Regions from separate parts of the Pararhizobium sp. LjRoot238 genome, predicted to be linked through region 2. Evidence: riboswitches for the same ligand, from Rfam matches in the RefSeq annotation. Region 2 holds a riboswitch; the other holds the start of a gene.

Region 1 (3,269 bases), on a different contig from region 2:
CCCCCCTGATCAGGACGCGCATGGTTACTCTCCCGCGGGCGGAGCGTTTCCATCGGTGCCAAGCGGCATATAGAGATCGCCGCCCGCCTGGAACTTCGCGGCCATCGCTTCCAACCCCTCCTTCTGGGCCTCGGCGCGGATGTCATGCGATATCCGCATGGAGCAGAATTTCGGGCCACACATCGAGCAGAAATGCGCGACCTTGTGGGCTTCCTTCGGCAGGGTTTCGTCGTGGAAGGAGCGCGCCGTTTCCGGATCGAGCGAGAGGTTGAACTGGTCTTCCCAGCGGAACTCGAAACGGGCCCGCGATAGCGCGTCGTCGCGCAGCTGGGCTGCCGGATGCCCCTTGGCAAGGTCGGCGGCATGGGCGGCGATCTTGTAGGTGATGACCCCGACCTTGACGTCGTTGCGGTCGGGTAGGCCAAGATGCTCCTTCGGCGTGACGTAGCAGAGCATAGCCGTGCCGAACCAGCCGATCATGGCAGCACCAATGCCCGAGGTGATGTGATCGTAGCCTGGCGCAATGTCGGTCGTCAGCGGCCCGAGCGTATAGAACGGGGCTTCGCCGCAGACTTCCAACTGCTTGTCCATGTTTTCCTTGATCTTGTGCATCGGCACGTGGCCGGGGCCTTCGATCATCACCTGGCAATCTTTCGCCCAGGCGATCTGCGTCAGTTCGCCCAGCGTCTCCAGTTCCGCGAACTGCGCGGCGTCGTTGGCATCGGCGATCGAGCCGGGACGCAGGCCGTCGCCAAGCGAGAAGGAGACGTCATAGGCGCGGCAGATGTCGCAGATCTCTTCGAAGTGCTCGTAGAGAAAGCTCTCCTTGTGGTGATGCAGACACCACTTGGCCATGATCGAACCGCCGCGCGAGACGATGCCGGTGACGCGGTTGACGGTGAGCGGAATGTAGTGAAGCCGCACGCCGGCGTGGATGGTGAAATAGTCGACGCCCTGCTCGGCCTGCTCGACCAGCGTGTCGCGGAAGACCTCCCAGGTGAGATCCTCGGCAATTCCGTTGACCTTTTCCAGCGCCTGATAGAGCGGCACCGTGCCGATCGGCACCGGCGAATTGCGGATGATCCACTCGCGGATGTTGTGGATGTTACGGCCGGTTGACAGGTCCATCACCGTATCGGCACCCCAGCGGGTCGCCCACACCATCTTCTCGACTTCCTCGGCCATCGAGGAGGTGACGGCGGAATTGCCGATATTGGCGTTGATTTTCACCAGGAAATTGCGGCCGATGATCATCGGTTCGGATTCGGGGTGATTGATGTTCGCCGGGATGACCGCCCGCCCGCGCGCAACTTCCTCGCGCACGAACTCGGCTGTGACGTGATCCGGAATGCGGGCGCCAAAACTTTCGCCGTCACGAACCAGAGCCTCCTTTGCGGCCTTGCGCCCGAGGTTTTCGCGGATGGCGATGTATTCCATCTCTGGCGTGATGATCCCGGCCCGCGCATAGGCAAGCTGGGTGACGGCCTTGCCGTCCCTGGCCTTGAGCGGCCGGTTGCGGATCGGAAATTCCGGCGTCAGCCGTTCGCCGGTGGCAAAGCCGTTGTCTTCGGGTTTGACATGCCGGCCCTCATACGCCTCGACGTCACCACGCGCCGTCACCCAGGCGTGGCGCAGTCGAGGTAGCCCGGCGTCGATCGAAACGGTGAGGGTGGAATCGGTGTAGGGACCGGAGGAATCATAGACGGTGACCGGCGGTTCGCCCGACGTTGGATGAAGCGCGATCTCCCGCATCGGCACGCGGATGTCCGGATGCCGTTCACCCGGAACATGGACTTTGCGCGAGGCCGGCAGGGGGCCTGTGGTGACAGTCGGGGTGAGGTTTTTTGCGGCAATATTCATGGTTGAGGCTCCAAATTTTAGGTTGGAGACCCAGTCCTTTAGAGCCGGAATGATGGAAAGACGCTGACACGAATCCGCAAACGGAAATCGAGTCATGGCAGCGCTCGCACCGTCCCTACGCCAGTATGAACTGGATCAGGTTCAACGGGTCACTGCGCTGCTTGAGGGCGGAAGAACCGCCTGTCACGCCAGCAGAATCTCAGCCCCTTGTCGGGACCCCCCTGGTGAATGCGGTCAGTAAGGCATGGTTCTGGACGATGCGTCAAGGGCTGTTGGCGTGGCCTGGGTGATGACGCGTCAAGCGGCGACCGGCTGCTCCTTTGCGCCTGCACGGCAAGCTGTAAAGATTTTCAATGATTTCAGTCTTCGTCTCGACAGCGTGGCTGCAGCAAATTATCTATAAAAAATGACCTCGACGCTCGAAGACACAATTGCCAGCCGTATCAGCCGCATCCTTGCCGACAGGATCGTGACGGGAGAGCTCGATCCGGGCACGAAGCTGCGGCAGGATCATATTGCCGAGGAGTTCGGAACGAGCCATGTGCCCGTGCGCGAAGCCTTTCGCCGGCTGGAGGCGCAAGGCCTTGCGGTCAGCGAGCCGCGCCGTGGCGTGCGGGTCGCGTCCTTCGATCTCAAGGAAGTCCGCGAAGTCGCGCAGATGCGCGCCGCGCTCGAAGTGCTGGCGCTTCGCCACGCAGCACCGCACCTGACGCCATCGATCCTCGATCTCGCCGAAGAGGCGACGGTCGCCGGCGACAATTCCCGCGACGTTCGATCCTGGGAGGAGGCGAACCGGCGTTTTCACAGCCTGATCCTCACGCCCTGCGGCATGCCGCGCCTGCTTGCCGCGATCAACGATCTGCATGCCGCCAGCGCCCGCTTCCTGTTCGCCAGCTGGCGCTCCGAATGGGAAGTTCGTACCGATCACGACCATCGCGCCATCCTGACGTTTCTGCGTCAGGGCAATGTCGAGAACGCCGCCGCCGTTCTCGAGCGCCACGTGCAGTGGATCGGGCAAAAACCCGTCCGGAGTGCGTCGGGAACGACGCGTGACGCCTTCGCGATCGTCGGCTGACGGTTGGCCCTGTTCCGACAGGTTTTTCCGACCGATACGCGTCAAACTGCGAGGCCGTGCCGTCCTCCTGAATTCTCGCTTTGATTGAAGTTTTTCCCACCCTCAACGAAAGGGCGCTTGCGTCCGATTGCGCCACAATAAATTATAGATAATATCAGGTCTTATCTATAGTGAGCTTGAAGGCAGGCGCGACAAGAGGGGAATCTATCGAAAATGTTGCAAGGAAGCACAGCCGCAGACCGCGTTGAACTGTCCGTCGTCACCCCGTCGGAGTCGACGTCGCTCGCTCAGGCGAAAATTATCTATAATTCTCCGTTCAACGATCTGTTGTTTC
Region 2 (3,269 bases):
GCGGAAGATCGAAAGCGGCCGCATGCCGAGATTGGCGCCGACCAGCCAATATTCGCCGGGGATACGATCCAGTCCGCCGAGCATCAACCGCGCGGCAAGCGGCAGGTTGAAAAAGACATGCGCCAGCAGGATTCCGGAAAGTCCGTAGATGCTGATCGGCTGATCCAGCCCCAGCCAGGCGAAGGCTGTGTTGAGTATGCCCTGCCGCCCCCAGATGCCGATCAGACCCAGCGCCGCAACCAGCGCCGGCAGGCCGAGCGGCAACGCCAACAGCCGAATGATCCAGACGCGGCCGGGAAAGGACGGTTGCCGCGCCAAAGCACGGGCAACGGGAATGGCGAGCACGATCGACAGGAATGTCGAGAGCGAGGCCTGCAGCAGCGTGAACCGCATCACACGCCAGATATAGGCGTCGAAGAGACCGCCTTGCCCGGATGTACCCGGCGCATCGAAGGCAAGCAGGGCATAGGCGGCGAGACAGACGAACAGGACGATACCGCCGAGGCAGAGCGCCCCGGCAGCCAAGGTCAGACGCTTTTCAAGACCGCCGGGCAATCGAAACTCAGTTCTTGCTCATGGCGGCGAGCCATTCGTCGATCCAGGCCTTGCGGTTGGCGGCAACCTCGTCGGAAGACATCAGATAAGTCTTTTGCGGATTGACCAGCTTGCCGAAGGCTTCCGGCAGCGGCTCCTTGGTCGCGGCGACGGGCATCATCCAGTTGGTCGTCGGAATGATCGACTGGAACTCCGGCCCGGTGACGAAGGAAAGGAAGTCCTTGGCAAGAGCCGGGTCCTTGGCGCTTTTCGTCATGCCGGCCACTTCGATCTGGATGTAATGGCCTTCCGAGAAGGCGGCCGCCTGATAGCGGTCGGTTCCTTCCGCGACCATGTGATAGGCGGGCGAGGTGGTATAGGACAGCACCATTGGCGCCTCGCCCTTGGTGAACAGGCCGTAAGCCTCCGACCAGCCGGGCGTTACCGTCAGGACGCGATCCTTGAGCTTGGCCCAGGCGGCACCGGCCTGATCGCCATAGACCGATTTGACCCACAGCAGCAGGCCAAGGCCCGGCGTCGAGGTGCGCGGGTCCTCGATGACGATCTTCTGGCTCGGATCGCCCTCCACCAGTTCCTTCAGGCTCTTCGGCGGTTCCTTCAGTGTCTCAGTGTCATAGATCACGGCGAAATGGCCGTAATCATAGGGAACGAAGACGTCGTCGGAAAAGCCGCCGGGAACCTTGACGGCGGACGTATCGACACCGTGCGGCGCGAAAAAGCCGGTCGCCTTGGCTTCGGAGACGAGATTGGTGTCGAGACCGAGAACGATATCGGCCTTGGAGGCGGCCCCCTCGAGCTTCAGCCGGGTCAAAAGCTCGACGCCGTCGGCAACGCTGACATACTCGACCTTGCATTGGCAGGTCTTTTCGAAGGCCTCGGCGACCTTGGCCGCTGGTCCCCATTCGCTGGTGAAGCTTTCATAGGTGTAGACGGTCAGCGTCTTGTCTTGCGCGGAGACCGCGACAGGCGGCGTCAGGGCGGCAAGGGCCGCAATCAGGGAAATCAATGCCGTGCGCATCAGCGCCTCCTTTAAATCCAAGTGGATGGGGAATAGGGCGCTGAAATGTGCCGTCTAATCCCTCCGCCGGTGCAAACCGGATCAGGTTCCGCGGGTTGGCTGTTTGAAGCCTCTCAGCCGATCGTCCAGGTAGGACAAACGGCACCCCGTTAGAGCAGAAGGAGATTTAGACTTGAGTGAAATGCTTGGCAAGAGGGGCGAGGGAAACGCCGGGGGCTGCCTCTTGCGCGGTCGGGCCCTTCCCTATGGGGGAAAGCAGGGAGAGCCACCAGCGGAATACACGATCGACTATATCGGCTGCGACTACATGAGCCGCGATATTGCAGGCGTAAGTGCATTGCCGAGGCAGGCTCTCACGGTTCGACAGAGGTTGTCTATCTGTACTTAGGCCCAGCACCCGGAACGCGGGGGAGAGTCGAGTCATCACCGATAAGGACTCGCGTTTTCGGAGAATCATGCTTTGATCTTCCCTTTAGGGGGAGATAGAGATGACCGGAGACGAGCAGCAAAATTTGCCAACTACCTGGAAGGACGCGTTGGCTGGCGTCGCAGAGGGCGGTTTACCTCAACTTATAGCAGGCCCAGCCGGCAAGGCGATTAGCCGGCTGGTTGGCGCCGCAGTTGAAATCCCAGCGGCTTGGCTTGAGCAAAAAGCTCAGACTATCCGCGATGAAACGGAGGCTCGATCGAAGGTGATGCAAGTCCTTAGCGAAAAAGCCGCGGAGCTCGGTATTCAAGATGAAAGGCTACTTGGCCGAGGCTTGGACAATCTTCTTGGCCGCGCCTTTAGGGAGCAGGAAAACCGAGAGGCCGTGGCTGTCAAAGTGGTCGAACAGCTATCTGAAGAACCAGCCCAGCCGGGAAGCGAGGGACCGTCGGATGATTGGCTGAATGTGTTCGAGCAGCACGCGGCGAAAGCAAGTTCCGAAGAGTTGAGGGAGACTTGGGCACGCGTATTGGCCGGTGAAATCAGAAAACCAAACGCATTCTCACTGAAGACATTGCAGTTTTTGTCTGTCTTAGACAAAGAAACGGCGCTAGCCGCGGAGGCTTTGCTTTCAAGGGTTGTAGATATTAATGGGGCCCTCATCGGGGAAGTATCAGGCGAAACATTTATGATGATGCAGAAAGCCCGTGAGGCTGGCCTTATAGGTCAGCTAGACATTGACACTATAGTGACAGTAGACGTTCGGGAGGACGGATTAAGAATACATGCCATGGGCGATGTTGCAATCGTGGCGAGAGCAGACCCCGGAAGCCAGTATAAATTTGAGTGCACGACAATTTCCACCACAGCCATGCAAGTATACCCAATCGTCCGGCCCAAGCCCTCTGAAGCGGCGATAGAGTTATTTATTCAAGAACTTAAGGGGAAGCCCGTGATTAAGACTATCGAGCGAGGTCGAATCGTGCGCGATGGTAATAAGGTCTTTGCTTCTGATCTGCAGCGAGTTTGGGAGCGAACGGCAAACGACGTGCCACAACAGTGAATTTCTGCCTTCTAACAGCCTCCGTCCCGGCCGCCTTGGGAGGGAGTAGAGGGGCAAAGAAAAACCCGAGGCTGCCCCTCGGTTCGAGTTCAAAAGCGGGGAAGTTTATTCGTCACCCGCTTTTTCTGTCTAGCGCTTCAGCAGCTCGGCCCGATCGCTTCGCGGATCAATGAGAGCCGAATGACCAGGCGAACAGTGCCAGCCGG

What was found. Region 2 has a riboswitch for thiamine pyrophosphate ahead of thiB (thiamine ABC transporter substrate binding subunit). Riboswitches for the same ligand answer to the same signal wherever they lie in the genome.
Region 1: another riboswitch for thiamine pyrophosphate. It lies ahead of thiC (phosphomethylpyrimidine synthase ThiC); the one in region 2 lies ahead of thiB (thiamine ABC transporter substrate binding subunit).

The regions. Positions count from the first base shown of each region.
Region 1 covers NZ_CAXUPP020000002.1:396,215-399,483, forward strand. Annotated here, with positions in the region: gene thiO (glycine oxidase ThiO) at 1-22, opposite strand, end outside; gene thiC (phosphomethylpyrimidine synthase ThiC) at 25-1,860, opposite strand; TPP riboswitch at 1,955-2,093, opposite strand; gene ACSQ3F_RS23090 (GntR family transcriptional regulator) at 2,267-2,935, shown strand; gene bioB (biotin synthase BioB) at 3,149-3,269, shown strand, end outside.
Region 2 covers NZ_CAXUPP020000001.1:1,592,523-1,595,791, reverse strand. Annotated here, with positions in the region: gene thiP (thiamine/thiamine pyrophosphate ABC transporter permease ThiP) at 1-531, opposite strand, end outside; gene thiB (thiamine ABC transporter substrate binding subunit) at 563-1,573, opposite strand; TPP riboswitch at 1,615-1,732, opposite strand; gene ACSQ3F_RS07875 (DUF2806 domain-containing protein) at 2,062-3,063, shown strand.